3 regions of the Paenibacillus sp. GYB006 genome follow, and region 2 is predicted to be linked to each of the others. Evidence: predicted binding sites of a transcription regulator. Region 2 holds the regulator's gene; each other region holds the start of a gene.
The links. Region 2 encodes NrdR, which represses ribonucleotide reductase genes. Its sites were predicted from a motif close to AACACNATATATNGTGTT; they were not measured.
Positions count from the first base shown of each region.

Region 1: the regulator NrdR is predicted to act here: its motif matches at 1,401-1,418, upstream of PV403_RS06880 (anaerobic ribonucleoside triphosphate reductase).
Region 3: the regulator NrdR is predicted to act here: its motif matches at 5,286-5,303, upstream of nrdI (class Ib ribonucleoside-diphosphate reductase assembly flavoprotein NrdI).

Region 1 covers NZ_JARBDA010000002.1:294,096-305,008, reverse strand. The annotation lists gene PV403_RS06885 (MDR family MFS transporter) at 1-1,027, opposite strand, end outside; gene PV403_RS06880 (anaerobic ribonucleoside triphosphate reductase) at 1,499-3,466, shown strand; gene nrdG (anaerobic ribonucleoside-triphosphate reductase activating protein) at 3,463-3,966, shown strand; gene PV403_RS06870 (DUF1796 family putative cysteine peptidase) at 4,099-4,776, opposite strand; gene PV403_RS06865 (hypothetical protein) at 4,978-5,151, shown strand; gene PV403_RS06860 (glycerophosphodiester phosphodiesterase) at 5,291-6,031, opposite strand; gene rbsK (ribokinase) at 6,205-7,098, opposite strand; gene PV403_RS06850 (cupredoxin domain-containing protein) at 7,397-7,810, opposite strand; gene PV403_RS06845 (hypothetical protein) at 8,133-8,483, opposite strand; gene PV403_RS06840 (N-acetylmuramoyl-L-alanine amidase family protein) at 8,626-9,315, opposite strand; gene PV403_RS06835 (antibiotic biosynthesis monooxygenase family protein) at 9,648-9,980, opposite strand; gene PV403_RS06830 (DUF1273 domain-containing protein) at 10,074-10,652, opposite strand; gene PV403_RS06825 (hypothetical protein) at 10,767-10,913, opposite strand, start outside.
Region 2 covers NZ_JARBDA010000001.1:651,960-662,872, reverse strand. The annotation lists tRNA gene PV403_RS03245 (tRNA-Ala) at 1-14, opposite strand, end outside; gene PV403_RS03240 (DUF2264 domain-containing protein) at 510-1,646, opposite strand; gene nrdR (transcriptional regulator NrdR) at 1,680-2,147, opposite strand; gene PV403_RS03230 (alpha/beta-type small acid-soluble spore protein) at 2,264-2,488, shown strand; gene PV403_RS03225 (lytic transglycosylase domain-containing protein) at 2,576-3,139, opposite strand; gene coaE (dephospho-CoA kinase) at 3,136-3,732, opposite strand; gene PV403_RS03215 (manganese efflux pump) at 3,747-4,484, opposite strand; gene mutM (DNA-formamidopyrimidine glycosylase) at 4,642-5,472, opposite strand; gene polA (DNA polymerase I) at 5,538-8,195, opposite strand; gene PV403_RS03200 (glycine betaine ABC transporter substrate-binding protein) at 8,344-9,942, opposite strand; gene PV403_RS03195 (ABC transporter permease) at 10,026-10,694, opposite strand; gene PV403_RS03190 (ABC transporter ATP-binding protein) at 10,681-10,913, opposite strand, start outside.
Region 3 covers NZ_JARBDA010000002.1:565,327-576,239, reverse strand. The annotation lists gene PV403_RS08065 (VOC family protein) at 5-655, opposite strand; gene PV403_RS08060 (S66 family peptidase) at 828-1,808, opposite strand; gene PV403_RS08055 (hypothetical protein) at 2,124-2,585, opposite strand; gene PV403_RS08050 (AraC family transcriptional regulator) at 2,633-3,487, opposite strand; gene PV403_RS08045 (glycoside hydrolase family 53 protein) at 3,591-4,718, opposite strand; gene PV403_RS08040 (zinc ribbon domain-containing protein) at 4,931-5,137, opposite strand; gene nrdI (class Ib ribonucleoside-diphosphate reductase assembly flavoprotein NrdI) at 5,343-5,702, shown strand; gene nrdE (class 1b ribonucleoside-diphosphate reductase subunit alpha) at 5,689-7,773, shown strand; gene nrdF (class 1b ribonucleoside-diphosphate reductase subunit beta) at 7,821-8,795, shown strand; gene PV403_RS08020 (DUF554 domain-containing protein) at 8,904-9,629, opposite strand; gene PV403_RS08015 (manganese catalase family protein) at 9,897-10,802, opposite strand.

The DNA of each region.
Region 1 (10,913 bases), on a different contig from region 2:
CATATTTATCGAATAATTTCCCCATGATTGGTGACATGAGTCCGTTCAGAAGTCCGCCAGGCAACATGACAAGTCCGGTCATCAGAGCACTATAAAGCATGACTTCCTGCAAATAAAGAGGTAAAACGAGCATCATAGCAAACATAGTCATCATCACGATGATGGATAATACCACAGCAACAGAAAACATCGGATAGATAAATACCTTTATATCCATAACAGGCGCGGTCAACTTCATCTGCCTCCACACAAAGAGAGCAAGAGATATAGCACCAATCGCGATAATAAAGATCACATAGCTCTGAATCGCTGTGCTGCCGCCTTCCCCCATACTTCCAAATCCGAATACAATTCCTCCAAAGCCAATGGTTGAAAGAATAACGGAGAACACATCCAGCTTCGGTCTGCTCGTACTTGTAACATTTCTTAACTTCATAAATCCGAAGATCAACGTTAAGGCAACGATCGGAGCTACCAAAATAAATAACCAGCGCCATGATAAATGCTGCAGGATAAAACCAGATAATGTCGGTCCTATGGCGGGCGCAAACATAAGAACAAGTCCAATCAGTCCCATTGCAGCTCCTCTGCGCTCCATAGGAATGACAGCCAGGATAATATTCATCATCAGTGGAATCAGCACAGCCGTACCGACGGCTTGAATGACCCTTCCTAAGAGAAGAATACCAAAGCTTGAACTAATTGCGGCAAGAACTGTCCCGATCAGGAATAAGGCCATTGCAGATAGATAAAGTTGTCTTGTTGTAAACCGCTGAACTAAATATGCAGATACGGGGATAAGTATACCGATGACAAGCATGTAGCTAGTCGAAAGCCACTGAGCTAGGTGAGGTTCAATACTCAGGTCACCCATGATTTGAAATAAAGCTACATTCAGTAACGTCTCGTTAAGAATAGCTACAAAGGCACCCGACAATAAAACAGCAAGAAGCAAACCGGTTTTCGGAGAGTCGGCACTCTTATTTTCGTTGTTATCTGCCGAATCATTCAGTGAAGTTGTATTCAATTTTTCTCCTCCATCCCATTCTATCTATGTATATGTAAATCCGTTCACCTTCCTTTTTTGAAGATGAGGTATACGGACAATGTAAGGAGTAAGTATCCTTACTTATAGTGATTTATCGCACTGCTACAACATAACACATCCCAGTTCCTTCTGCATCTGTATTTCCTTTCTATAACTGTTTTTTAATTATTTTATTTATAAAGCATTCTCCCTTTATTTTTTATGTTTTTTTCACTTCATATTGCATAGCGCTTCCTCCCATAATGACAAGGGTTTATGAACTTTTTTGAGTCTCTGTTTAGGATTTTACACAGGCCAAACTGTGATTTTTGTCATACACTCCGAGTACATCTTGTAGGTATGATACTCAAATAGATCAATATATAGTATGTACCGTATTACAAAAACATAGAATTCATCCAAAACAAACTACACATAACAGAAAACGGATTTAGAAGGAGATCATTCATTATGGCAAAATTAGAAGCATTTATACCTAACCCTAAACAAGCAGATGAACTCACAGATATAATGGACCAAATCTTAGGCAGTAAGGACACCGATCTGCTTAGAGAAAATGCAAATCTGAATGGAGACTCTTTCAGCGGAAAGATGAGTAAAATCGGATCTGAAACTGCGAAAAAACATGTCATGAAGCATGTCCTTCCCAAACAGGTTGCTCAAGCTATAACAGAAGGCGAACTTTATGTTCACGACCTTGACCAATATGCGCTTGGTACAACAAACTGCATCTTTATTCCTTTTGATCGGCTTCTAGAACGTGGTTTTAACACAGGAAATGGTTCTGTTCGAACCCCTCAGTCGATCATGTCAGCGATGTCACTTGTCGCTATTATTTTTCAGTCTCAGCAAAACAGTCAATTTGGCGGTGTCTCTGCCAACAAAATCGATTGGGACCTGGCTCCTTATGTAGCACGCTCCTTTAGAAAGCACTTCCGAAAAGGAAAACAATTATTTGAAGAAACAGCGGAAGTAGATCAAGAACATATCCATATGAATAGCGAACTCGCACAAACGACCTGTCCTAAAGCCTACGCTTTTGCCATGAATGAAACCATTCAAGAGACACATCAAGCTGCTGAATCTCTTATTCATAACTTAAATACAATGAGCAGCCGGGCAGGCGGTCAAATTCCGTTTACGTCCCTAAACTATGGATTATGCACGTCTGCGGAAGGAAGACTTGTATCCAATGCGCTTCTTGATGCTACAATCGCAGGACTCGGCCATGGAGAAACTCCTGTGTTCCCTCAACATATTTTCCAGTGTAAACAAGGGATTAACCAAGCTCCTGGCGAACCCAACTACGATATTTTTGTAAAAGCGCTCGAATGTTCCAGCCGGAGATTATATCCGAACTTCGTAAATGTCGATGCTACATTTAATTTGCCGTTTTATCGTGAAAATGAACCAGATACCATTATTGCTACCATGGGTTGCCGCACGCGTACGATCGCTGACCGATTTGGCCGCAACCGTCAAAGCGGAAAAGGAAACCTCTCTTTTAATACGGTTAACCTTGTGAAGCTTGGCATTGAACATGGGATTGCGCTGCGTAAACGGACAGAACCTGATATGAAAGAATTCTACAAGAATTTACACCGCGTAATGGAGATTGCTTTAGAAGGACTGCTGCATAGATACGCTATTCAATCTGTTCAACCTGCAAAAGCTTCTGACTTTATGATGCGGGAAGGTGTCTGGGAAGGCGGCGAACATCTAAATCCTGATGAACCCGTAGCAGCCCTGCTGAAGCATGGAACATTGTCGATTGGATTTATTGGACTCGCTGAATGTATGAAAGCATTATATGGAAAACATCATGCGGAAGACGAATTATCCTATAAAGAAGCGGTTCATATTATTGAAACCATGCGGAACTTCTGTGACAAAAAAGGGGATGAATACAATCTGAACATTACCCTGTTTGCCACTCCAGCAGAAGGCTTGTCAGGAAAATTCACCGTTTTGGATCGAAATAAATACGGAATTCTACCTGAAATTAATGATCGTGATTACTATACGAACTCTTTCCATGTTCCTGTCTACTATTCGATCTCCGCTGCGAAGAAAATTCAGCTGGAAGCACCATTCCATGAACTTTGCAATGCAGGGGCGATCTCTTATGTAGAGCTGGATGGAAATGCCCGTAATAATCAGGATGCATTCCGCCGAATTGTACAATATGCGCTGTCTCAAAATATCGGTTATTTCTCAGTCAACCACCCATTAGATCGCTGTCCTTCCTGCGGCTATGAAGGTGTCATTGGTACGGAATGTCCAAGCTGTGGAATAAATGAAAATGACATTCATTTTAGCCGACTTCGCAGAGTAACTGGATATTTAACTGGAGATTACACAGTTCGATTCAATTCAGCTAAACAAGCGGAAGTCAGAGATCGGGTTAAACATCTATGATCCCTTTACACATCTGCGGTTATATTCCAGAATCTATTAATGAAGGTGCGGGTCTTCGGGCTGTTGTTTTTATAAGTGGCTGTAAGCATGCATGTCCCGGCTGTTTTAATCCATCTTCCTGGAACTTTAGAGCAGGTAAACCTTTTACGGAAGAAGAACAACTGCGTATCATCCAGGAAATTGCGGACAACCCATTACTTGATGGGCTGACCTTATGCGGGGGAGATCCTTTCTTCTCTGCTCCTGCATGCACCGATTTCATTCGGAAGTATAAAGAACTTTGTCCAGGAAAAACCCTTTGGGCTTATACCGGTTTTGTTTATGAAAAACTGCTGGAGGACCCAGACATGCGCTCGCTTGCTGAGCTTTGTGATGTCATCATCGATGGTCCTTTTCAAATGGAATTGAAAGATACTACGCTTCTTTTTCGCGGAAGCCGAAATCAGCGAATTATTGATGTACAAGCCTCGTTATCTGAGGATTCAGTGATCACTTTATAACACGAATAGAAACATCCGGCGATATGGACTACGTTCATGAACCGGATGTTTTTCGTTTTTCATGATAGGTAAAGTAGTAGTGTTGCCTCGATTAAAAGAAACAAGAAACCTCTTATTATTAATGTGAATTTTTCATATGTTGTAATTTTGTAATAGATAGCTATTTACTTCTTCGTTGGTCATGGTGTTATAGATCCCTTCCAGAATGGTTCGCCATAAGGTGTGGTTATCTTGAAACATGTTTGCTACCTCTGGAATGAGCAGTGTACAAACGTTCGGCAGTTGATAATCAATTTGAACTATATAAGGTACCTGCGCGTGATTCACAACCAGTAATTTATAATCACCTGCCACGAGGTCATCTAGAACTTGTAACAGCTCTTCTGTTTCATGTGAAGTGGCTTCCGTTCGTAAAAAAAAGATTCGCTTGCCACTCTGCATAAGCTGCAAAAATCGGCTTGCTCTATAATCCAGCTTTTGTTTTAGACCAGAATAGCTTTCAAGAATCTCTGGGTCATTATCTTCCATCGGAAAATCATGAACGGAGTATAGATCATAGGCTGCGTCCCGAATGACATAACAACCTGAATCAATACTTGCCCCATAATATCTGAGATTATCTCTTAGCATGATATGTCGGAATCGATCACGTAGCAGGGCACTGACCCCTGATAAATGAGGGGAAATCATCCAGTCGATAACTCCAGCAATATTCCGAATTTTACTGTGATTCAGCTGGCTTGCAGGAAGACAGTTATGGCCGAGACTACAAAGGACATCATACCCACCCTTTAATTCATGCAGTTCCATTTACTTTGCCTCCTTTCAGCCAGGGTATACCCTATTAGATTACAGAAAACTTCGCTATGCCTGTGCGATTGGACTTTTCTTATCAAAATCACACTCTGTACACCTATCGATTATTTGTTTCACTCTTATCCTCATGCGGTAATGATACATAATTACGAAAATTTTGGGTGAAACTATCCAAACGGAAAGGGTGAAAATAAGATGCATGAAGACAAAACAGACCGCGGTGCCGGTTTTGATTCTATTGTTGAACCGGATCCGAGATTCGAACAGATTGATTGGACCAAAAACTCGGATTCCATTACGATTTCTAATCTTACCGAAGATGAACAGGGGATAACGGATGAGAATAAGGATGAAGAAGAAAAGCGATAATCAGGAAGCGCAGCATATGTGGCTTTCATCCACTTATCGACGTAATTATTCTGCGCTTTCGAATCCAAAAAAAAGAGAGAAATCTACGGATGAGTAGATTTCTCTCTTTTTGTATATAACTAGCCGCCGGGTTACGCGCTCAGCGGTTAACTTTCTTTTCTTCCATTACTTTTTTTAATCGGCCAGGATAATCGGTAATAATGCCATCGATTCCTTTTTCTATCAATTTGTTCATCACACTCTCTTCATTTACCGTCCAAGCATACATCTGCAATCCTTCATTCTGTACCGATCTAAAGTCTGTCTCTTCTAAGTGAATGAAATACGGATGCAGAGAAAAAGCATTTACTCCTGCCGTATTCGGTAATAACTCAGGGTGAGCGAAATTCTGAGCATATAGTAGGCCCGTTTTGACTTTCGAATTCAATGTTTCCAAAGTGCGTAAGCTGTCAAAATGAAAAGAAGATACGACGACATTATCATACAGGTCATACTCCTCTAGGAGCGCTACCAATTTTTCTTCCACCCCTTCGGAAATCCCGCCCTTAATTTCAACATTAATCATCAGATGACGGGGAGCAAGCTCAAATACTTCCCTTAAAGTAGGGATCGATTCTCCTTCATAAGAAGAATCAAACCACGATCCGGCATCCAGCTGCTGAAGTTCTGCCATCGTCATCTCTTTTACATACCCGTTTCCATTCGTAGTACGACGGACGGTATCATCATGAATAACCATGATTTCTCCATCTTGGGATAGATGAATATCAAGTTCAAAGGCGTCACAGCCTTGCTGTAAAGCAAGTTCAAAAGCAGCTATTGTATTCTCTGGAGCTTCCCCTTTTGCCCCTCGATGGGCAATAATCAGCGGTGTTTTCATACAAAATCAGCACCTTCCTCACAAGATAGAAGAAATAAGATGTCAGTATTCTAATCTGTAATCTAGTCTGTAATCTAGTTTAGTATACGATGCTCTTATTCCCCTATCACCCGTATCATGTAAAATTTATATTAAATTTTAATATTTCAGCAAAAAACTATCGTTGCAGGATACTACTGCCGATCCTCCACTTCATGACGAAACGGCATTCCACCTTGCGCTCCGAATTTGGTTACCGATATAGAAGCTGCTAGATTAGCAAAGGAGATACTTTCTTTTATTGACTTTCCTTCTGCCAGCGCCACTGCAAATGCCGCATTAAATGTATCGCCTGCACCTGTTGTATCTATTGCTTCCACGATAAAAGCAGGGACCACTACCTCTTGTTCGCCGTCATAATAACGAACTCCCTTCTTTCCTTCGGTCACGATCAGTTTATTCGGGTATTTACGTAAAGAATCCTCTGTATCCTCTCCCTCAAACATCATCTGTGCTTCATGTTCATTTGGTGTAATATAGGCAGCATCTTCAATGAGTTGCTGACTTATTTTCCTTGCTGGCGCCGGATTGAGGACAAGAGGTACACCTGCTTCTTTACAAATTGCAGCTACATGTTCCACCGTCTCTTCCGGTATCTCTTGCTGAATAAGTACGATATCGGAGGTACGAATCACTTCAGCGGCTTGATCGATATAAGCAGGGGTCACCTCATTATTAGCTGCTTTTACTACGATAATGCTGTTATCTCCTTCAGCCAAAATGATATGAGCTGTCCCGCTCTCCATCTCGGCTACCGGCTGAACATAGCTAACCATCACTTGATTTTGCTTAAAATTGTCCAAAATAGCTTTTCCATACGTGTCTTCACCAACACGTCCTACCATGTAAACCTCGGCTCCAAGTCTCGCAGCAGCCACAGCCTGATTAGCTCCTTTTCCTCCAGGTACCGTCCGAAAAGATTCACCAAGTACCGTTTCACCTGCGCCAGGACGTTTACTTGACGTGACTACAAGATCCATTGAAGAACTTCCGATCACCGTTACTTTTGGCTTTTTATATGTACTCATTGTTAAAATTCCCGCCTTCATTTGAGATTTACTTTTCATTTCCTATATGTTTACATTTAATAAAATGGTATTATTTACTATATATTACGATAAGGAGTGGTCACAATTATGAATAATATAAGTATACCTGGACTAATTTTGCTCATTGCAGCTCTTGTCTTTGTTATCTGGTTGATACGAAAAATTATACATAGATGAGGATGAGCTACTCTATATATGATAAAAGGACTGTACCTATCAGGCAACAGTCCTTTTATCTATTCTTTTCCGCAGATATATTAGATAAGGTCACTTTGTGTCAAATTACTGTTATATTTCCGTAATACATATACATTCCGCAATTAAATGAATAAGAACCTGGATCAAGGGTGGTATCCACGGTGTAGTAGTTATCACCTTTCTCCAAATATTTCAGCATATCTAAATCTTTGGATACAACATCCGTAATGCATGTGAGGGAGGTATCTTTTCTAAAATTAATTTTGGTCGGTACTCCTTGTTTTACCTCAATCTTATCGGGATAGAAACCGTCTGATTTGACCTGAACCGTAATGACTTCATATCCTTCCAGTTCTTCTTCTGCCTGCCCGCTCCCTCCAGCAGACGGCATAATTTCCTTTCCGCTAAACATAAACAAAGCCCCTGCTATGAGGATTACAGCGACCACTCCAATTGCGGCAAAAGGCCACCATTTCGGTAATTTTTTATTCATAATCAATCCGTTCCTCTCGAAAAACAATATTCATGATGTTCCATACTCATTATAATGATAAAGCAATGATTCTATAACTGAAATGACCCTTTAGAGCTACTTTACACCTATTTTGTTCCATAAAATCTTACTATTCTGTGACGTTCACTTTCAGCTAGAGCCATGCACATGCAAAATAGCCCGCTAACTGCATCAGTTAATGGGCTGAATTTACTCTTGCATGTTCAATGTAAAATAGGATTGTTATTTTCGATGGAGACAAGTTCATTCCCCGTTTTTTGCTGAGTGGCTTTCATCAATTCTCCATACTCTCCTCAACCTTTTATTTATCAAGATGCCGCTCGTAAATGTACCAAGAACATACCCGCGCAAACGGGAGAAGTAACAAGATCACATTCAGGCTCCACATTCCTGAACCCCCTATGTTTTCTTTAGGAATAAATAAGAAAATCATTCCAAGAAGGAAGGCAAAACCAGAAGTCCAGCTGAATTCTGCACCATTTACTGGGCTGTTGCTTATAAAAATAGATTGGCCTTTTGAGGCTTCTGCATAACAAGAAGTGTGATAGGCAGATAACGAAAAAAAAGAGAGGTTCACCAAGAGATCATACCTTGATTCAATCTCAGCATTACAATGTACACAATAAATGCGCTGATGATGTGATGCGGACAAGCAGTTCCCTCCTAAAGTTCCATTTTCTAACATTATACTCTAACGCGCTATTATTCCTATCTATATAACTAAAATCAAAAAAAGCACCTGTTTGGCTCTTTGCCAACAGCGTGCTCCAACAGCTACCAGTAGCCTTACAACATTATTTCACTCTCAGAACCTGACCAACATGAATGGTAAAGTTGCTGTCCAGTTTATTCCACTCTTTGATCTGCTGTAATGTACTCCCATATTTTAGACTTAGAGCATAGACTGTATCTCCACTAACAACCGTATGCTGTACAGTAGTAACTTTCTTTGTTAGATTGAAATTTCTCACGAGTCCATTCACATGTCCGCGAGCAACTAAATCAAGATGTGAAGCTGATTTAAGCAGGGCTGCATCGCTGTTTGTATCTATAAATCCATTCTCCGTCAAGATGGCAGGCATACGAGATTCCCTTAGTACATGAAAGTTTGCCGTCTTTTGCCCTCGATCAGTTAGTGTATTTAACTTTATAATTTCATTATGCATATTCGTCTGATAGTTTATGGCGCGTGTGCTAGATCCCGAATATACAAAATCCTCATATCCTGAACCTCCGCCAGCATTAATGTGTATTGATAAAAAATAATCGGCTCCCCATGTATTCGCTGCATTGGTACGCTGTGTCAGAGTCACCGTTTCATCCTTCATGCGGCTCATTAAAATAGATACGTTACTATATTCTGTGAGCAATATCGAACGAACCCGAGTAGCGATCGCCAGTGTTAGATCTTTTTCTTTTAGACCATACCCTAGCGCCCCTGAATCGGATCCTCCGTGACCAGGGTCAATAAATATCTTAACCATGATTTATCACCTCCCTTGTAATATATGATTTGATCTAGTATTTGCTTGGACGAAAAACTCAGGTAAACCACAAAAACTCTACCAATCCGGAGATTGATAGAGTTCTTATTTATTCCTTATTTTCTTTTTGGCGGTATCAATACATACACAATAAATCCGATGACACAAACAATGGGGATTAACGTAATCACGATATTTTCCCATAAAATATGCACTCTTTCACCTCATAACGTTAGCAGAATCATGTGGTAAATTATAACATATTAATAATAGGGAAGATACCTATGTCCCATGTTTTGTATGGCCTTATTCATGATTATGTAGAAAGATGATTACACTTCCACCTGTTCTGGCGTTTTCACAAGATACATGGATACTTCGGTATCTAGCAAATAGTCTGGTTTCTCCTGATTTCGTTTGTTCCGATGACCCTCAATGTGAGCAGGGCTCTTCTCCCAAGTCTTCCATGCTTCCTCTGATTCCCAGCGAATCATGACGATTACTTCTTCTGTTTCTTCCCCTTTTTTACGGTTTTTCTTCACCATCACCGATCGATCAATAAAACCTGGGATCTCGGACATCGGTCCGCCTGGTTTGCCAAAACGCTCTACAATCTTTTCACTGAAACCTTCTTTTACCGTAATTTTACGAAGTTGGACCAACATGATCTAAACACCCTCTCTAATATCATTACCTATATCATTATACTAGACGATAATGATTATCAGTGTCAACGCATGAATGCCATACGCACCTATTTATTCCACCCAGTCTGTTTCTCCTTCTTCGTAGAAACCGGTCATCTCATCAGCCATGTTCTGGATATCTTCAGAGTGAATGATGGTGATGCCATATCCATCTTCCTGCTGCTTTTTGAGTGCTTGTTCCTTCACAAATTTAGGACTCCCTGGGCCGCTCTCTTCATCATACACAAGCAGTAAATGGTCCGTTTTCCGAAATAACAGTTCGTCTCTCGCAGCAAACTGCCAAGGACCGATATAAGGCTGTTTACTCACCACACCATAATAGTCCACATGGCGTTTAATTTCTTCATAGTACGTTTTCTTATCCTCCGACCAGTTTTCTTCCGGATCAGCAAAGGCCGAAATAATGGATAATTTGAGCTGTGGATACTCCTTTTTTAATTCAATGGCAACTTCACAAGCCCATAGATCTATTCCAATCTGTCCGGGTGTAATGACCCACTCAATTCCATCCTCAATCAGCGGGACAAGTTTGGAACGAAGAGCCTGCTTGATAAAAGGAATGCCGGGATGTTTTTGGTTGAAAATACCGAGCTCATGAGCCCGATATCCGGTTACTAATAAATTTTTCATAAAATAAAGCCACCTGCCGCCTTTCTGACTGTTCTTGATGTTACTATCGTACCACATTCTACTTCTTTGCCGCTTCTACCCTGTCCTTATATGGAATTGTCCTTGCCGTTATACTTATATTTTATTTACGATCAAAAGTTCCGTTTTTTTCGTATCATACGTATGCTCAATGCTTTCCTCTGATATCACTTTTAGTTTCAGCAGTGCAGCAATTTTGGCATGATCTGCTTTTGAAATCAGCTTCCATACGTCTGCATCAGG
Region 2 (10,913 bases):
TGAGCTAAGGCCCCTTAATTATGTAGTTGGCTATTAATCAACATTTGTGTCTGCAGTAACTTTCCGACTTAGTTATTATACACTCAGAAACGTATCGTTGCAAGTATTTTTCATTGAAATTTAGACTCACAAATAGAATAGATTGGAACTTGATTTCATGCCATAGCGTATTTACTTAAAAGGGGCTGATCTGATGTTCATTTTTTATTTTCTAATGGGTGTTTGTGTAATAGCACTTGGGATCCTCGCTATTAAGCGTCCTGATTCTTGGTTATTCAAAAGAATAGGCTACGATAGAGAGCCCAGTGATATGTGGCTTTCCTATGTTAAGTTCGCTGGGGTAATCAGTATAATCATGGGGGTGATAATCATTATATTAGGCATGCAACATCTTTTCCAATGACATTCAACTTACCGCTCGATGATGACTAGGATTCATTCGCTCAAATGATAATGCAGTCACATACAACAATCGAGATAACACTACTCACCTCTCCTCCAATGATTAGTTAGAATACTGAATGATCCAACGAAAAGGATTGCCCGCTCCATGCTCTTTTCTGTGTCCAGGGTTCATCCGGCATTGCCCAAAATGGTTGATCACTTGATAGTCCTAGCGGCAGAAAAAAGGTACTGCACAGATATAAACTTCCTGTAGAAATATAACCTTCCGCTATATCGGGTTGATTGCCGTAAAACCCAATCTGAAGCCATCCGTTCTCATCGAATGTACCTTCGCCAGCAATGGTTCTCTGCAATACTGCGGTAAGCGCACAGCGTACACTTGCACAACCCAACTTCTCAGGAAGCGTTTCCATCAGTGCAAGCTGAGATAACAACTGAAAAGCACCAAAACGGTATGCAAGCGAACGACCTACTGGAGGGAATGTTCCTTCTGGTGAGATCATACGTTCAAGCACTGCGCCATATCTTTGTGCTCGGGACAGTACGAACTCGTAAGCCGAGTCCCAATCAGGGTACATCCCTTTAAATGTAAGGTGGATATCAATAAGCATAGGCTGAATGACAAAGCTGTTATAGTAGTCCCAGTGAAAATGAGGGCCATCTCCGTAGGTTCCATCCCCTAGATACCAATGCTCATGCTGTTTGAGAGCGTAATCGACTCTCATCACATCAAAGTCCTCTTCTCCCATCATATACAAGGCCGCCTCAACCATAGCAGAGAATAAGAGCCAGTTCGAGGGAACGGCTTTTATACGACGAGTCTTCTTTAAGCACTCAATAAGCTGCTGCTTCACTCTCGGTTTCAGCTGTCCGTAAAGTTCCTGAGGAGCTCTCACAATCGCGTGGGATAAAAAAGCTGCATCTACCAGCGGCTGACCGCCTTCTGTAAAATTCATAAAATCTGGTGAATTCCGATCCGTTCCAGCATCAATCGCTTGTCTAGCCATTGCTGCATACTTATTTCTTAGAACTTCTTCTTCTCCATCCTGCTTACGTTCTAGCCATGGAGCTATTCCGGCAAGTAATCTGCCAAGTGCTTCGAGATGAGTATAGGTTTCCCTACCCACTAAGGGAGAATCCACAGGCATGAGTTCCTTTAACTTCCGGTTCGATAAAGCTTCCAATACAGGATCTGCTATTCGAAGCATTGATTCAAGCCATAATTTACGACTATGTATCATGAAAGTGAATTCTCCTTTATGATAAAGGTATGTTTACTCTTCGTAGGGTTCCTTGGATAATAACGTTTTTAGTTCTTTCATAAACATATTAATATCTTTGAACTGCCTATATACAGAAGCAAAACGTACATAAGCAACTTCATCTACGGGATACAGCTGTTCCATAACAAGCTCTCCGATGTCTCTGCTCTCTACTTCAGCAACAGCAGTATTTCGTAAAGAAGACTCTACGGCAGAAGCAATATGATCAAGCTGTTCAACAGATACAGGACGTTTCTCACAGGCCCTTATCAATCCTCTCAGCAGCTTTTCTCTGCTAAACTCTTCTCTGCTTCCATCTTTTTTAATGACGATCAGCGGTGTCTCCTCAATCGTCTCAAAAGTGGTAAACCTGCGGTTACATTGTTCACATTCGCGGCGTCTGCGAATGGACTTGTTCTCATTAGCAGGTCGAGAATCCAGTACTTTCGTACCTTCGTACGCGCAATACGGACACTTCACGGACATCACTCCTCTTATTGTATATACTTTCCAACTATTTTTCTTTTCAAAAGTGTAATGAAAATCACATATCCGAGACATAATACTTTTACCAACTCGCAAGGAGGTGAAAGGCAATGGCACAAGGTAACAACGGAAATTCAAACCAACTAGTTGTAGCAAACGCATCTGGTGCTCTTGAGCAAATGAAGTATGAGATCGCTCAAGAACTAGGTATCAGCATCCCACAAGATGGATACCAAGGTAACATGACTTCCTACGAGAACGGTTCTATCGGGGGTTACATTACAAAACGTCTTGTAACGATCGGTGAACAACAACTCGCTGGTCAATTTCAATAATAAGTAATTATAAAGTGCTGGACAGGTTAGCCATTAGGCTGGCCTGTCCAGCACTTATTCGTATTTTAATCTAAAAGATAATAAGAATCAAAACTCCTTATAGATATCTTTATACTGATTATAATAATAAATAACCCGCTGTACATAATGCCGGGTCTCTCCTACCGGAATTTCATTAATGGTATCGAGTTTCCCATCCCATAAGCCCTTCTTAATCCAACTGCCTACATTCCCTTGTCCTGCGTTATAAGCGGCGATCGCTGCTATTGGATTGCCATCAAAATGATCGGATAAGTAATCAAGATACCATGTACCAATTTCTATATTCGCCTCAGGTTCATGTTTCAGTTCATCCATCGTTACGTTCTTTTTCTGTTTTTTCTCCAACACCCAGTTCGCTGTGTCAGGCATCAGTTGCATTAAACCGATAGCGCCTTTTTTCGATTCGCGGCTCAGTTTATAATTGGACTCCACTCGAATAATAGAGGCTACGAGGAATGGGTCCACATCATAAGCTTCTGCTTGTGTACGAATCTCATCTTTATAATGAATCGGATAAAACCAAGACATCCAATTGGTATTAAAAAATAGAAGAAATAAAAAGGAAACAAGTATAACAAGCAGTACTCTTTTTTTACGAAGCCATCTCATGATAGACCCGTGTCACGCCAAAAGGCCAAAATTTGCTTCTTCGTTTCTTCAAAATTCCCACTGTTATCTATAATAATATCTGCTTTTTGTTTCTTCTCTTCTATATCCATCTGTGCTTTCAGGCGAAGGATCGCCTGATCCTTGTCCAATCCATCTCTCTTCATTAACCGCTCTAATTGAACTTCCCTCGGTACATATACCAACATGATCTGTTCATACCCATCTTCAAGTCCTGACTCATAGAGAAGAGGGATATCAGCAACAACAAGACGGTCTGGGAACTGTTCTTCGAATTTATGCTTACGGTCTCTCATCTCCTGACGAATGGCAGGATGGGTAATTTGATTTAATGCTTGAAGCTGATCTGGATGATTAAAAACAAGCTCACCGAGCTTCTTACGGTTCAGTGATCCATCTTCTAGCAGAACAACTTGTCCGAAATGTTTTGCGACAGCAGCAAGCACAGGGTGCCCGGGAAGCATGACTTCCCGAGCGATCTGATCTGCATCAATTAAAATCGCTCCAAGGCTTACAAGAAGCTTGGAAACACTGCTTTTACCTGACGCAATTCCGCCTGTTAATCCAATATTCATGTATTCACCTCAAATTAAATCAGCTTCAATATTCCCATAATAATTAACATAATGGCAGGTAGGGCTGTCAGAGACTGTACAAAACTTGAGTTTGCAAAACGAAAACCTGCCTTTAAACCAAAGACGAGAAACATACCGCTGAAAAAAGCGATCATTACTGAGGTTAATAAAGGTGGTAAACCAAGCAGTGCAGCACCCAGCCCAGCGCCAAAGGCATCTAAAGATAATGCAATCCCAAGCCACATCGCTTCATATCCCGAAATACTTCCTGAATCGTCCATATCTGCAGCAGACGGTTTCTTTAATATTTGGATCACAAGACCAAACTTTTGAATCTCCAATAAAAAAACGGTTGTTTTTGATTCCGATTCGGACGATTCTCCCTCAGCAGTACTATGCTTTCCCGTTTCCCGAGATAAAAGCGTAGTATCTGAAGATAAGTTCGCTTTTTCCTTCCAAGGATCCGTCTCTGAATCCGCAGATTTAGACCTGAATGACTGAATGAGTGACCAGGTTCCCATAGCAATGAGAATCCCTGCTCCGATCCACGATGCTACATCGGGAGATACGAAAGCAGATAATAAAACTCCAAGCTGCATCGAAACTCCAATCACAAGACCAGAGCAGATAGAGATAATTACGATCGACAGCCAAGGAATTTTCATTTTGCGAAGGCCGTATGTAATGCCTATACCAAAGCCATCCAGACTAAGCGCAAAAGCAAGCAAAAATAACGTCAATGAATGAGGCACCCTTCATTCCTCCCAAAACTAGGCCACAAAGCTGCTTCATTAGCAGAAAGCAGGCTAATGCCTAAGACTGCGTTGCCCTAGCAGTATATGGGAACCGGGTTAAAAGGGTGCCTATTCATAAAGGCTCGCTTACCTAAAGGTTGTTTATTTAAATTCGTTACACCAACACCTGACATCTTGGGCAGGTATGGGTACCGCGTCCACCTACCACGGTCTTGACAATCATTGTTCCACAATGTTCACAAGGCTGATTTTGACGGCCATATATTTTGAACTGATGCTGAAACATGCCCACTTCACCTTGGCCATTGACATAAGATTTAATGGTAGATCCGCCGGCTTGTACCGCTTCAAGGAGTGTATCAATGATAGACTGATGAAGCAGTTCAAACTGCTCGTCAGTGAGCGTATTCGCGGGTTGTTCTGGATGAATCCCTGCCTTAAAAAGCGACTCATCAACATAAATATTCCCAATCCCTACGACATATTCCTGATTAAGAAGCGCAACCTTGATTTTGGTTGATCGTTTCCCAATTGCTTTACGAAAAGCTTCCAGTGTAAAAGATTCGTCTAGCGGCTCAAGCCCAAGCTTCATCAGCGGTTTGTTCGTAAGGTCTTCCCCCGTGCGGAACAGATGCATGGTTCCAAACTGTCTTACGTCCTTGTAACGAAGCTCTGTTCCATCAGAGAAATGAAATACAACATGAGTGTGTTTCTCCAAAGGCTCATCTTCAGGATATAAACCATAACGTCCTTCCATCCGGAGATGGGAGACAAGTACAAGTCCATCCAGTATAATTCTCAAAAATTTACCTCTTCGCTCTACACCTTGAATGGTGTGTCCGACAAGCTCCATAGCAAATGCATCAATATCATCTGGCCGCTGAATGATTCGCGGTAAATGAACGGTAACACGATCTATATATTTTCCTACGATTAATGAATTTAATGTTCTTTTGACTGTTTCTACTTCCGGAAGTTCCGGCATGATGTCTTCACCTCATCCTCCATTATAGCGGATTTTGAGGCAATCTTATACCCTTTGACTCGGATTTACTTGGCCTCATACCAGTTTCTGCCGAAGCTGACTTCTGCTTTCAGCGGAACGGCTAATTCCAAAGCTTTCCCCATCACTTCAGGTACTAATTCCTTCATTGTTTCTAATTCCTCTTCCGGTACTTCAAATACCAATTCATCGTGTACCTGCAACAGCATACGGCTTTTCAGTTTTTTCTCCGTAAGTGCTGCATCCATGTGCACCATAGCCAGCTTGATAATGTCAGCAGCGGTTCCTTGAATCGGTGTATTCATCGCTGTACGTTCTGCAAAAGAACGAAGATTAAAGTTGCTTGCATTAATTTCTGGTAAATAACGGCGGCGTCCAAGAAGTGTAGTTACATACCCATCTTGTTTGGCCTGTTTCACGATATCGTCCATGAATTTACGAACACCTTTGAACACTTCAAAATACTGCTCAATAAACTGTGATGCTTCTTTTCTTGTAATGTTCAAGTTCTGAGACAGACCGTAATCGCTAATTCCATAGACGATTCCGAAGTTAACAGCTTTTGCTGATCTCCGCATATTGCTGTCTACCGCTGATTCCTCCACTCCAAATACATCCATTGCCGTTTTTGTATGAATATCCATATCATGTACAAAAGCTTCTTTTAGATTATCGTCATCCGAGATGTGAGCAAGCACACGAAGTTCGATCTGTGAATAATCGGCAGCGAGAATGTACCAATTCTCTTCGGAAGGAACAAACACTTTACGGATCTTACGTCCTTCTTCGAGACGAATCGGAATGTTCTGCAGGTTCGGAAACTGACTGCTGAGTCTGCCAGTCGCAGCTATCGTTTGACGATAGTACGTATGCACTTTTCCTGTTTTATCCGAAATTTCTTTCAGTAATCCTTCTACATACGTCGATTGCAGCTTCGCAATCGAGCGGTACTCTAAGATGTGCTGAACAATTTCATGATACGGAGCGAGCTTCTCCAGTACTTCTGCATCTGTTGAATAACCTGTCTTTGTTTTCTTAATAACTGGCAATCCCAATCTATCAAAAAGAATTTCGCCTAGTTGTTTTGGAGAGTTCAGATTAAATTCAGTTCCGGCAATCTCATAAATTTTCGCAACTAACGAAGATATCGTCTGTTCAAATTCAGATCCAAGCGCTTTAAGTTCGTCTACATTCGCTTTGATTCCTTGCTTCTCCATGTCAGCAAGTATGCGTGACAAAGGCATTTCAAGATCATAGAAAAGTTCATGCATTCCTGTCTCTTCTAAATCCTTCTGCTGTAAAGAAATCAGACGGGAGATCGTTTCTGCTTTGCGGCATAAATATTCACAAACAATCTTCTCTTCTGGAAGTTTATATTTAGCCCCTTTACCGAACACTTCATCATCTGACTGTAGACGAGCCAGACCATACTTCGATGCAACTCCCCATAACGTCTGGTTTGAATCTGTTGGATCAAGCAGATAACCTGCAAGATGCACATCAAAATCAGCACCCGCAAATGGCAACCCGTTCGCATGCAGTACAAGGTCTACCCTGTGCAAATCATACCCCTGTTTCGGATAATCTGGATTGCTTAACCACTCTCTTACCCCTGCGCATGCTTCCGTAGAGAGCATCTCTGGAGAAATAAAATAATATTTTTCGCGATCCGTCAGTACAATCCCAATCAAAACAGCATGATGAGGGTTATCCCCTCGTGATTCAACATGAACGATCTTGATACAAGGAAGTAACGGCAGCAAGTCTGTTATGTTCTCTTCCGTTACAATAACGGTCTCAATCTCTTCTTCTTCCGGTGTATTCTCATCCGCATCTGCCTGTTTAACAGTAAAGGCAAGTCGCTCTAACAATGATTTAAATTCCAGCTTCGCGAGTGCGGGAGCAGCAGACTCTTCCTGAATACCGCCGAATACCATGTCATCCCAAGTTTTCTCAAGCGGTACTTCTCGGTAAATAGTAGCCAGCCGCTTACTGAGCCGTGCATCTTCTGCATGAGTCTCTATTTTCTCTTTCATCTTCCCTTTTAGTTCCGAGGTATTGCTTAATACCTCTTCAACTGATCCAAACTGATGAAGCAACTTCAGTGCTGTTTTTTCTCCCACTCCAGGAACACCAGGGATATTATCAGAAGGATCGCCCATCAGTCCTTTAAGATCAATAATTTGCAGCGGAGAAAGACCGTAACGTTCTTCAATTTCTTTTGGACCGTAATTTTCAATTTCAGATACGCCTTTACGAGTCAATGCAATATTTACGTTCTCAGATGCCAGCTGTAACATATCCTTGTCACCCGTAACCACAAGGATTTCGCGGCCCGCTTCATCGGCACGTTTTGTGAGTGTTCCAATGATATCGTCGGCTTCATATCCAGATAGTTCAAACTGAGCAATACCGAATGCGGTAAGCAATTCTTTCAGTACAGGGAATTGTTCCGATAATTCAGGCGGTGTTTTTTGGCGTCCGCCCTTATATTCTTCATAACCTTCATGGCGGAACGTTACTTTCCCTGCATCAAAAGCCACCATCATATGTGTCGGCTTATGTTCTTCCAGCAACCGAAGAAGCATGGTCGTAAATCCGTACACCGCGTTTGTATGTAATCCGCTCGAATTCGTCAGCGGGGGCATGGCAAAAAAGGCTCGATAAATAATACTATTTCCATCAATCAAAATAAACTTTTCCATAGATACACCTCTCTTGTTTCACTTCTTCCTATATGATAACACATGGGAACTCTGCTTCAAAAAACAAAACAAAATAACTAGTCACTCTCCTGCATTATCGGCCAAATGGAAGAAAAACAGTCCGAACCGAAGTTCAGACTGTTTCCTTTTACCGTTTTGCTATTTTAAATCGTTCTGCCAGTCTTCCAAGGAAGATATCAGCCAGAATGGCAAGTAAAGCAGCAGGGATGGCCCCGGCTAATATTTTAATATTATGCCGCTGATTCAGACCCGCATAGATTTCACGGCCAAGTCCATCGCCCCCGATAATCGGTGCGAGTGCAGCCACACCAATTGCAATGACCGCAGCAACACGTAAACCTGCCATGAGGAAGGGAATGGATAACGGCATTTCCACTTTCCACAGCAGTTGGAACCTGCTCATTCCCATCCCTTTTCCTGCATCCTGAAGTCCAGGACTTACTTCCTTCAAGCCAACATAAGTATTACGCACGACAGGATTTAAAGAGTAAAGGAATAAGCCAATAACGACACTTTTGAATCCGAGACCGAACATAACCATGAGTAGAACGAGCAGAGCCATACTTGGAAGTACTTGAATAATGTTTGTAAAGAACATGATGACTCTGCCTGTTTTTTCATAACGAGCACTAAGAATACCAAGCGGAATCCCAATAACTAAAGCAAGTCCCAACCCGCAAAGCACCATTAAAATATGTACCCATGTTAAATGTAATAAGTAAGATGCATTTTCAGTAACGTAATAATAAAATTTCATGAATGAATTCGCATCTGGATGCATCGCTGATGCAGGAAGTTTTGATTCATCAAGTAATCCAAGCTCGACCAAATACTTCATCGCGACGGTCCGCGGTTCCATTTTTTCTACATCGACTTGATAACTTAGCTCTGTCATCGTATCTGCATCAATCGTTCCCACAAGAGAAGAAAGCACTTCATCCAGTTCAGGATGCTCTTCAATCAGCTCTTTACGAACCACCGTTGAAGCATCAAATGGAGGGAAGAATTGTTTATCATCCTCAAGGGTCACAAGGTTAAATTCTTTAAGTCCTGGATCTGTAGTATACGCTAGAACAACATCTACAATGTTGTCAGCAACTGCTGAATATACGAGTGAGATTTCCATAGGAGAAGTCTGAGCAAAAGTAAAACCGTACTCTTTTGTGAATGCCGGATATCCATCCGTCGGACGTTCAAGCCAAGTCGTATCCACTCCAATTCTCATATCTCCTGCATGTTCTTTTAAATCAGACATCTTGCTAAGACCGTACTTATCTGCAACTTCTTGTTTTACCGCCAATGTATACGTATTCTCGAAGCCAAGCGAATCATACCATTTCAGATCCCATAGCTTATCAAAACCTTCCTGAGCCTGACGGAGTACTTCATCTCGATCCCTTGTATCCTCAACTTCAAAATAACCGTTAAAAATTTCTCCTGAATATAAACTTCCCATATCCATTTCGCCTTTGCTAAGTGACCTTAGCAGCAGACTGGAAGAAGCTAGATCTGTCGTTACATCAACACTTAAATCCGTACGATCTTCAATTAATGCCTTATATATCTCAGCAAGCACTTTGGTTTCTGTAAAGGTTTGTGTACCTATTCTCACCCGGTCAGCAGCTTCTGCCTTACCAGGCAAGCTTACTGAAAAAATGGACAGAATGAGCATAAATAGAACCAGTGTGCGCGTGACTTTCAACGATTTTTGTTTAGTAACTCTCATTTGTACGATCTCCCTCTTTCCTTAGTAGCTTATGAGACTTGATCTTTTATATCTCATATGATTTCTTCAGACAATTAGGAAACCTACGCCTTTGCACTATTTTGGTTCGGTCTAATTGCTTTCTCAAGTGCTCCAAGTAACAAGTCAGCAAGCAGTGCAAAAAGAATAGCTGAAAGTGCGCCTGCTACAATAAGTTCGGTCTTGTTTACCCCAAGTCCCGACATAATTAACTGTCCGAGTCCACCAGCTCCAATAAGTCCAGCGAGAGTAGTCCAACTAATGATATAGACTGTCGTTATTCTAATACCTGACATAATGTACGGAACCGCCAAAGGCAGCTCGATCTGAAATAAACTTTGAAGTCTGCTATAGCCCATTCCCTTCGATGCATCTCTCAGTGCAGGGTCAACTGCCTGTAATCCAGCATATGTATTTCGCAAAAGCGGCAACAAAGAGTATAGAAATAATGCAACGATTGCTGGTGTCATTCCAATACCAAATAAAGGAATCATCAGAGCAAGAAGAGCTAAACTTGGGATGGTTTGAAATAGATTCGCCACACTGAATACCAGGGAATTCACCCATTTAATCTCTGAACTTGAGATCATGATCGCTACGGGTATAGCAACAACGATACCTAGAATGGTAGCAATCGCTGCGATTAAAGCATGCTGACCTGCGGCACTAAGAATATCTGGGTAACGTTCACCTATGAAAACAAAGAAACTTTTTATCGATTCAAATACCTGCATTCACTTCTGCCTCCTCTGGTTCTGGAGTATAGACGTCTGCAAGCAGTCTTACCACACTACCTCTCGTGATGAGACCAAGGAAAAGTCCATCTTCATCAACTACAGGCAAATTAGAAAGCTGGTTCTCATTCAGTATAGTAAGCGCAGTGGTAACCGAATCTCCTCTATAAAGTACGTGCTCTACAGGGTTCATAACATCGACTATTTTCTTATCTTCTT
Region 3 (10,913 bases), on a different contig from region 2:
CTGTTTAAATAATTTGATAAGGTAAATTGGAGAATTTGTATTTCTTATCATTATCTTTCATTTTAACGGTTACCGGGAAGATGGTAGCTTTCTGACTCGTTGGCAACCAGATCCGGTCTGTAACCACTACAATAAATAGTCCATGTTCATCCCCAACAGGCTGAAATATGGAGCGATCCCCTTTCCATAAAGGCAGGTTCATGTCTGCTTCTAATGCAGAAACTACGCTTTCCACATCCGGAACGGGTAATCCCACTTCACTAACACATAGAATATCTTCATTCGTAAATTCATGGGAAGAAACACTTTTACTCTTAATATTATGGCGAGCGATAAATTCAACAATGTTCCCTGCCGGATCACAAAAATAGACAGCGTGAGCGTTCCAACTTTCAAACTTGAACTCATCTTGCGACTCGTCTTTCAGCAAAGTAACCCGTTCTGACAAATATGCCTTGGCAAGTTTGAACTTGTCCTCATTAATATTCACTGCGAAGTGATAAAAAGGTTTCTCTTCCTCTGCTTCGGTTAGAACAAATGTGAGATTCGTTTGCCCAACAGCAACTGTAAAGGAATTGGTATCTTCTTTTACTAAACCGAACCCTAAGGTATGGACATAAAATGTTTTCAAATCCTCTAATTCGTGAGTATTCAATATAACCTCTTCAAAAATCAAGATTCACCACACCATTCCTATGATATTTAAATATTTCATATTTCTAATTTAACATAATTGGAGCGAGCCAGATGTTCTACTGTCGAACTTTTCTAACGAATACATTAAAAACATCAGATATGATTTGTCTTCTAGCGAATACGACTAAAACTTATCGTTCGAAAATCTGTATGATTGTAGCTTTGCCATTTCTCACCTCAACTTCAGCTGCTGCTCCGTTCACCAAAGTAATCTGAGGTGGCATATGCCCACAGTCTATATCGTAGACGATAGGGATACCCAGTTCTGCCCCAATTTCTTCGTATACATCCAGTACATCATAACCTTCTACTGGCTTATTCGCATGGCTTCGTCCAAATAAAATACCACTGCAATGTGCAAACCAACCTGCCAGTTTCATTTGAATAAGAGACCTTCGAAGGTCCGTTGCACTGAGTTCACAATTTTCTAGATACCAAAGAATCGGTTCACCATGTATATACTGACGCTGAAATGTCTCAACATCACCGTAAGGAGTCCCTATCAAATGCCGGATCACATCAATGCAGCCACCTAGTAAACGACCACGCAGAGTCACATCAGATCCTAAAGTTGTCTTCCACTCGGTAGGTTCTGTTAATTCGAAAATACAGGGTGAAGGCTCCTCATGTTTCCATTTCTTCTGATATCGTTCTGAAGAGATTTGCTGATTTGTTTTACCCGGCCGTGTAGCTAGAACCGTTTCCCACATGGCAGTCGTCTCGTCCGAATATATTCCTCTTATATCCATCAGATTTGTACCATGCGCTGTAGCAATACCCGTCATTAGCGTAATAGCCAGCAGCAACACACTAGTATCTGAGTAACCCAGGATCCACTTTGGTTGAATTCGTTCATATCCAATCTGATCCACGATCTCAATTAATAACTCCCCGCCCCAAGGCGGAAAAATCATACCGATTTTGTCATTCTGCAAAAAATCATTAAGTTCATCTGCACGTATGCTGGCAGATGCTGATTTTGCTTTGTGCTGAGCCCACACCGTTTGACCGCAAACCACGCGGTATCCTTTCCCCTCTAGACGAAGGACTGCCTGCTCAAGCAGTTTATGTAGTGTATTCTCAACTCCCGATGAAGGTGCAGTTACTCCAATGGTCGTTCCTTTTTCTAAAAACGGCTACTGAATCATCGGATTCCTCCCATTTCTATTTTTTAGTGGATTTTTAATTTTTTCGATATTATAATCTATCTTTTTTTAGAATAATATGTTTTTTTGTTTTTAATACTAAGTTAATGAGATAGATATCAAATAAGGTTGGTTATAGGAGGAGTAGATAGAAACGATATAGATCTTATTATTGTGAATTTTTCATATGTTGAAATAATAATATTAATGGTAGGTTATGCCTCTGAGTAGAAATCAAGAATTAACCTTATATGAAAAATTCATATAAAAAAACAACCAGCTTTACCGGTTGCCTTTTTGATTTTTATTCAATTCATTTTTTGAGATTTGTATTAACCATTTCTTCTCAAGCACCCATCCAAAAATAAATGGAGGAACAATGGAACAAAGATAAACAACAAACCACTCAGGTCGAATTAGAAAATGAAAGGGAATACTAAGTATGACCCCCATCAGTAAATAGTACATACATCTCCAAATCAAAGATAATCTCTTCATGCGATCATGTAATAGAAGCATTATCATATTTGATATAAAGAAAATAATGATGACAGGAATTAGGAATCCAAGATAATAAGTAATTAAACTAGTCAATGAACGAAAATCGTATCCTGGGAACGGATCATAAGGTTGAATCATCGTTAGTATATATAGTAATAACATACTTAGCACCGAAATTAAGACGGTAAATAGCATGAACCGACTGAAGCTTTCCATAGGTTCAACTTCATTCTCGTTTTTCATCTATACTCCTTTATCAGTATGAGCGTTAGTACTAATAATCTATCCTTTTAATCTGTTCTCTCCGTAGAAGTATGTAGTTCTCTGTATTTGGCCGGTGTAATCCCTTCCTTTTTTCGAAACGTCGCCACAAAATGACTCACATCGTTAAAGCCAGTCTGTGCGGACACTTCTTTGAGAGTTTTATCAGGATTCATGATCATCATTTTTTTAGCTTGACGGAGACGCAGGTGGATCAGGTAAGAGTAAGGACTCATACCAAATGCATCCCGAAAAAGCTCATTCAAGTACGAAACACTCATATTCGCTTGTTCCACCATCTCAGCCAGTCCCACGTTCGATGAAAAATGCTCTTCCATCCATCGCACAACGGGACGAAGTTTATCATAATATTGAGATAATGAGGGCTGTTCGTCACGCATACCGTAATTTCTGAGCAGCATAAGAAAACGATAGAGTGCTGTAGATAATTCCATTCCAGAGAGCTCCGTACCCCAGTCCGCTTTATGAATCATCTCTTCCATGAGAGATACGAAAGATGCACCTTCTGAATCGATAGAATAAATTGCAGAAGTATTCATATCAAGCGAGTTCAGTACAGCTTCAGCAGCAGTGCCGCCGAATGTAATGTATACGGTTACCCATCGATCCGATGCAGGGGAATAGGAATGAGGTGTGAATGGGGTGAGCAGTACTCCTTGACCTGATGTCAGCAGGAAGCGTTCTCCCCCCATTTCCATACTTCCTTCCCCTTCCAAAGTATATAGCCAGTGATAATACGGGTATCCGTCTGTTCGTGTAAATATCCGTTCCCAAGCACTATATCCAATCGTTTCAACAAATAATGGAAGTGAGCGCTCTATTGTATTAAATACACATCTTTTGTTCTCGTCGCCCCAGTTCATCTTCTCCTCCCCCTTAAATAGATCCTTCAATATTCATATGATAACAAAAAAAATCCAAGTAAAGAGCTCAAAACAACTCTATACTTGGATTATTTCGATTCTTTTATTTTAGAAATACATCTAATGAAGCAAGCGCCTTACCCTCAAAATCGAACAATCCTTGGTTGGCCCAATGATTTCCCATTTCCGAGACATCGTTGCCATATTTCATACCGGCCAAACTTGCCCAGCTCGTCCCTTTTACCGGCAGCCACGCCGGCTCCCAGTATACAATACCGAGACCTTTTCCGTCAGGAACTTTACGGACTGTCTCCATTAAATCTTGAAGAAACTGCCCCTGGCCTTCCACTGTTGGCGGGTATCCAGCAATCTTGGACATTTCTTCTGTGAAAATATCTGCTCCAGACAAACTTTCCGTCGTATGTCCATAAGCCGTTTCTACAACAAGCACCTCTTTATTAAAGCGAGCACTGATATCTTCCAAATTAAACTGTAAATCTTCGAGACCGCCATGCCAGATCGGATAGTAAGATAACCCGATAATATCATAATCTACGTTACGTTTACTCATTTCATCAAACCATGTGCGGTATAATACATTTTGCCCACCGGCATCAAGGTGCAAAATAATTTTCATAGGTCCTGCTTCTCTCGCTGCCCGCACCCCTGCTTTCAAGAATGCTGCAAGAGAATCGTACGACTTATCCCACTGCGCTGCTTCTGTTTCTTCAAAACTTTGCTTCTCAGGAACATAGTTAGGTGTTTTACCTTCTGGCCAAAGCATGCCGTTCGTTGTCTCATTCCCGATTTGTACCAGATCCGGCATAACATCACACAGTCTGCATACTTCAAGCACTTCCCTGGTATAGCGATATACTTCCTCTTCCAACCTATCACCTGTATAAGACTGCCAAGCCTTTGGCTTGTCTTGTTTCTTGGGATCTGCCCAAAAATCACTGTAATGAAAATCCAGCATAAATTGCATTCCGTGTGCTTTTGCTCTTTTTGCCAGTTCAATCGTCGTCTCCAGATCATTCGTGCCGCCCATATATGGCTTACCTTCTTCATCATATGGGTTCACCCACAAGCGCAATCGAACCGTATTGAGTCCTTTTATTTGTAATATTTCGAATAAGTCTTTTTGTTCCTCACCTAGATAATATCTCCCTCCGAAGTCTTCAACTTCTTTCAGCATGGAGATGTCTGCACCTTTAACAAACAAACGAGTCATAAAGTTCTTCCCTTCTATGTGTCAATTCACATATTATAAAGCGTTTTCAGGTAGAGTTGATATATAAAAAACGATGGGTAAATGGTATAAGAATATTATGTATTCAAGATGTTAAAAAACATGAAAAAGGACGAAATACCAGGGTAGTCCCTGAATATTCGTCCTTATTTTCTTTTATTCAAAAAGTAATTCCAAGGCTCTCTTTCGAAAACTTATCCACCGAAAAAGAAGTCGATGATATTCGAAGCCTTCGAGGATTTCTTGTTATAGAATTCGGAATACCCGCAATTTTTGCAGTAAACTACAATAAATTGATTATTTTGTATATCAAACATTTTTGATAATCCAGTACCTGTCATCGCAACTTCTTTGGTGTCCGCTTCCAAACCTCCGCATTTAAAACAACCTCTTCCACTCATTTAAAATCGCCTCCTATTTATATAGTTATGAATACGAATTGGAATCATCTCAGGTTTCAATCTCTATCTTGGAAATTTGGAATAAAGAGTCATACATGACTCTTAAAAACATTTGACAATTCTATATATTGATATAAAATTATAAACACAGTCTATATATAGTATGAATTTAATGCCTTTTTTACCAATCAAGGGGGATAAGATATTGTTAATTGTTTATGATTCCATGACTGGGAATGTAAAAAGATTCATATCGAAGCTGTCACTTCCGGCAGTTCAAATTCAGAATCAAATGACGATTGATGAACCCTACGTACTCATCACATATACGACAGGTTTTGGACAGATACCTGAGAAGGTGTCTTCTTTTTTGCAAAAAAACTCAAAATACCTGATTGGCGTTGCTGCCAGCGGTAACCGCAATTGGGGTGAACGTTTTGCCAAAAGTGCAGATTTAATATCCGCATCTTATAACGTTCCTGTTATTAGTAAATTCGAATTATCCGGTACAAAAAGTGATGTTGAATATTTTAAACAAGAGGTGAGCCGCATTGCGTCATATTGAATTAAACAACATGTTACTACAGCGTGACTCTGATGGTTTCTTTCAATTACATAAAGACAAAGAAGCTGTAGAGGAATTCATGAAAGAAGTAAAAAGTAAAAGTCTGCAATTTGCGAGTATCGATGAGCAGATTAAATATATGATTGAACAAGATTATTACGAAGATTTTTATGCTGTCTATACCCTGGATGAAGTTAGAACCGTATTTGAAATTACACACGGCTATGGTTACCAGTTCCCTTCCTACATGGCAGCATCCAAGTTCTATACGGACTATGCACTTCGAAGCCGTGACCGAAAAACCTACCTTGAATCGTATGCTGATCGTGTAGCGGCAGTCGCTCTTCATCTAGGGCGAGGTAACTTTGATACGGCTTGTTTGTTGTCTCGTTCAATGATGGAGCAGCGCCTTCAGCCTGCAACTCCCACATTTTTAAATGCAGGAAAAAGTCGGCGTGGTGAACTCGTTTCTTGCTTCCTGCTTGAAATGGATGATGCACTCAACTCGATTAACTATGTACTGAACACTTGTATGCAATTATCCAAAATTGGCGGCGGCGTTGCGGTTAACTTATCCAAACTGCGTGCTCGCGGGGAAGCTATTAAGGGTGTTGAAGGTGCTGCTAAAGGAATTACGCCTGTTCTGAAACTGATGGAAGATGGTTTCTCTTATGCAGACCAGATGGGACAACGCAAAGGTTCGGGAGCAGCTTATTATAATATTTTTGGCTGGGATGTAATGGAGTTCCTCGATAGCAAAAAAATCAATGCAGATGAGAAAATCCGTCTAAAAACCCTTTCGATTGGACTTATTGTTCCGAATCGTTTTTATAAGCTCGCTCAAGATAATGAGCCGCTCTATGTTTTCGCTCCTTATAGTGTATATAAGAATTATGGAACACATTTAGATGATATGGATCTTGACGTGATGTATGACACGCTGCTGGCTGACGATCGTGTGAAGAAGAAAAAAGTCATGGGTGCTCGCGATATGCTGACCAAAATAGCGATGGTTCAGCTTGAATCCGGCTATCCGTATATCGTCAATAAAACAAACGCGAATCAAGCTCATCCGCTAAAAAATGTAGGACAAGTAAAAATGTCAAACCTCTGTACAGAGATTTTCCAACTGCAGGAAACTTCTGAAATTACGGATTACGGTCAGCCCGACATGATCCGCAAAGATATTAGCTGCAACCTCGCTTCTCTTAATATCGTGAATGTGATGGAGAGCGGCAAGCTCAAGGAATCAGTTCATGAAGGTATGATTGCACTGACCTCTGTCAGCGATATGACTCATATTGACAATGCTCCAGGTGTCGCAAAAGCAAATGCTGAAATGCATTCTGTCGGCCTCGGTGTAATGAATCTTCACGGCTATTTTGCCAAAAACAAGATTGCTTATGAGAGCAACGAAGCCAAAGACTTTGTGCGTACCTTCTTCATGACAATGAATTATCACTCCTTGGAAAAAAGTATGGAGTTTGCTAAGCAAACGGGGCAGCGATTCTATGGATTTGAAAAATCAGATTATGCGACAGGAGTTTATTTCGATCGTTATCTAACCACCGATTACCGTCCTGTAACATCCAAAGTACAAGCATTATTTAATGGAATCTACATTCCTACTCCGGAGGATTGGGAAATACTGAAGTCTGAGGTCATGGAACATGGTCTCTATCACGCGTATCGTATGGCTATTGCTCCAACAGCAAGCATTTCTTATATCCAAAACGCAACATCCAGTGTAATGCCGATCGTAGAGCAGATTGAGACACGTACCTATGCAAATTCAACAACGTATTATCCAATGCCATACTTGCAAAAAGATAATCTCTTCTATTACAAATCGGCGTATCAGATGGATCAATTCAAAGTGATTGACTTGATTGCAGAAATTCAGCCTCACGTTGACCAAGGTATTTCGACCGTACTGCATGTGAACAGTGATGTATCGACCAGATACTTAGCTCGGTGCTACGTCTATGCTGCTCACAAAGGGCTCAAATCTCTGTATTATACACGTACTAACAAGCTAACAATGGAAGAGTGTCTTGCTTGTTCTATATAAAAAGTAATGATCTTTTAGAGCTACTGAAGATAGGAGTTTGATATAAAATGGCGGCAATTCAAGCTGTAAACTGGAATCGTGCAGATGATGAATTCACACTGATGTTCTGGAATCAGAACATCATGCAATTTTGGACCGATGATGAAATCCCTTTATCCGATGACAAAATGACCTGGGTTACGCTCAGTGAGACTGAAAAAGATGCTTATATGAAAGTTCTTGGAGGCCTTACCCTCCTAGATACCATTCAAGGGGGCGTTGGGATGCCCCAGATTATGGAGCATGTTGACGGGCTGCAGCGTAAAGCCGTTCTTAGTTTTATGGCAATGATGGAACAAATTCATGCGAAGTCGTACAGCAGTATTTTCACAACCCTGGCATCAACGGAAGAAATTGACCAAGTATTTCGCTGGGTAGAAGAGAATCCTTATCTGCAAACCAAAGCCGAAATCATTCGTGAATATTATACAAGCATAGAAACTTCAAAAGATTTATATATGGCGATGTGCGCTTCTGTCCTGCTTGAGAGCTATTTGTTCTACAGTGGTTTCTTCTATCCGCTCTATTTAGCGGGGCAAGGAAAACTAACGTGCAGTGGGGAAATCATTGATCTCATTCTACGTGACGAGAGTATTCACGGTGTATATGTTGGTGTGTTAGCACAGGAGATCTATGCCACTTTAGATGCTCAAGAACAAAGAGAGTTGTATCAGAACCTCGTCGATTTATTACAAAAGCTTCATCTCAACGAATTGCAATACTCGAAAGAGGTTTATACCCCTATTGATTTAGTGGAGGATGTAGAAGTATTCTTGCGCTATAACGCTAACAAAGCGATGATGAACCTTGGTTTTGAACCTTTATTTGATGACGAAGAAGTGAACCCGATTGTGTTAAACGGGATTAGCACTCACACCAAACAGCATGACTTCTTCTCCAAAAAAGGAAATGGTTACATTCGTGCTTTGAAAGTAGAACCTCTGACAGATGATGATTTCAATTTTGATGAATTCGATAAATAAGAAATCAAAAAAACTCAGCCAGTTCTTCACAAAGAACTAGCTGAGTTTTTAAAGAAGTTTATTAAGGAACCCCGTCTTTTTCAAGACATGGGTTCCTTTTATTTTACATTAACCCATTACTGTAACCCAAAAATGAGATAACGGCATGACAATCAAGAGCGCGGGCAACATGTTTGCAATAGGGAATGATTTTATTCCGCAAATACGGAAACCTGTAGCAATCATAATAATTCCGCCAGTAGCTGTAAAGTCTGCAATCATCGTTGCATCCGTCATAGGTACGATGAAACTTGCACTCAAAAACAAAGTTAAAAGTATAAAGAATTGGGGCACGGCAATGGTCATAACTATAAAACCAAGAGCAGTTGCAAAAATCGCTGCGGTAAAGAAATCAAGAAATGACTTGGTTAATAGAATCGATGGGTCCCCAGTCATCCCTTCATTAAAAGCGCCAAAAATACCAGTACCGCTTGCACAAAAAAGGACCACGATACCCACAAATTGTTCCATGAACAGTTTTGGATCTTGAATTCTTCCCGTATCCTTAAAAATTTTGTTAATCGGTTTCTGAACAAGGGTTGCACAATGCTCAATCCCTTTTTCTAATTTAAAGATTTCCCCGATTATGCTTCCCAAAATTAAGGATAGGACTACGGCAGGCAAGGTTTTTAATTCAACGGTTAGGCTGATTCCCATTACCATTGAGGCTAATCCGAGTGTCAAGGGTAACGCCGTGCGTAATCTTTCTGGTATTTTATTTCCTAATAAAGCTCCAACTAAACCACCAATTAAAACGGTGAAACAATTAACAATAACACCTACGGGTAAATGCATTCCATACTCTTTCCTCTCTTACGAAGTTCTAATAACAAGTAATCAATAATAGCCCCCTATCACTATGTACATCTTTCTCAGCAATACTAGATTGATACTTAGGTATTAGTCGATGTTCTCCCCTTTTGCAGCAATAAATATGATTATATCAACTACAATTTTTTGGAACAATTAATATTGTCATTGAGAACTAAAAAAAGCCGCGCTGATTGGCTGCGGCATTCATCGTTTGTTACATATATTAGAAATAATCTTAACTATATAAAATTATAAACCTGCTGATCGCTTTAACCTTTCTGCTATCTGAATAAGATCTTCTGCCGAGATTCCCGGCGCAAATTCTTCGGGTAAATCCGGCAGTTCCGGTACGGGTCCACTATATCCTGGCAGCCCCGCAAACGCCTCAAGTTTCCCCCCATCTGTTGGATGAACCCCTTTCCAGATCTGGGCAATTTGCTGATAGTCTTTGTCACTGAACGTGTAAAGTCTTCGGTGTTCTCCGGCTGCTTCCCACTTTCTTGTCGTATCAAATACTTTATTATCGAGCCTAGGTATGGGGAATAGCTTGGTTACATCGACTCCTGTTGCCATTTCAAGCGCTTTCGCATAAGCCAAAATATGTACACCGCCGCGCGCAAGTAAATATCCGGTCATTTCCCGAGCCGCCGGATGATCTGTCATTTCATACACTCTCATTTTATGTGTGCGCGCTCCGCATTCCAGGAAAAAATTATGCAATAAATCGAATATAAGATTCCCGCTGCTTACCACATACGACCCGTTCCAGGGTCTTCCCATAGAATCATAAGGAAGTGCCGTCTGTGCAGACTCAATAAAATGAGATGTCATCCGTGCATCTTTACCTACTCGCAGCGGTGTTGTATCTGGATCTCCTGGAGATGTCGTACCGCTAAGCATAATATTAATCGTATTTGCTACAAGCTCAACATGACCAAATTCTTCTGCTGTGATGCTCGCCACGATATCATAGAACGGACGCAACTTAGATTTGCCTCTAAAGTTGAAGGACTGAAACATATAATTATTCAAGGTCGACATCTCTCCAAAGCGTCCACCCATAAGTTCCTGAACTGCACTGGCACCGTTCGGATCCGGTCCTGAAGACAGGGGAAGCGGCAATTCAATTGCGAGACGGTCTACTCGTTTAAACATTCCTATTTCCTCCTTAAATGCTCTTTGATTCATGTTATGTGACGATACTCGCGCGTTATGCATGGACAGGTTTTTTTGTCATTTATTGTTGTTGATTTTATAAAAACGCAG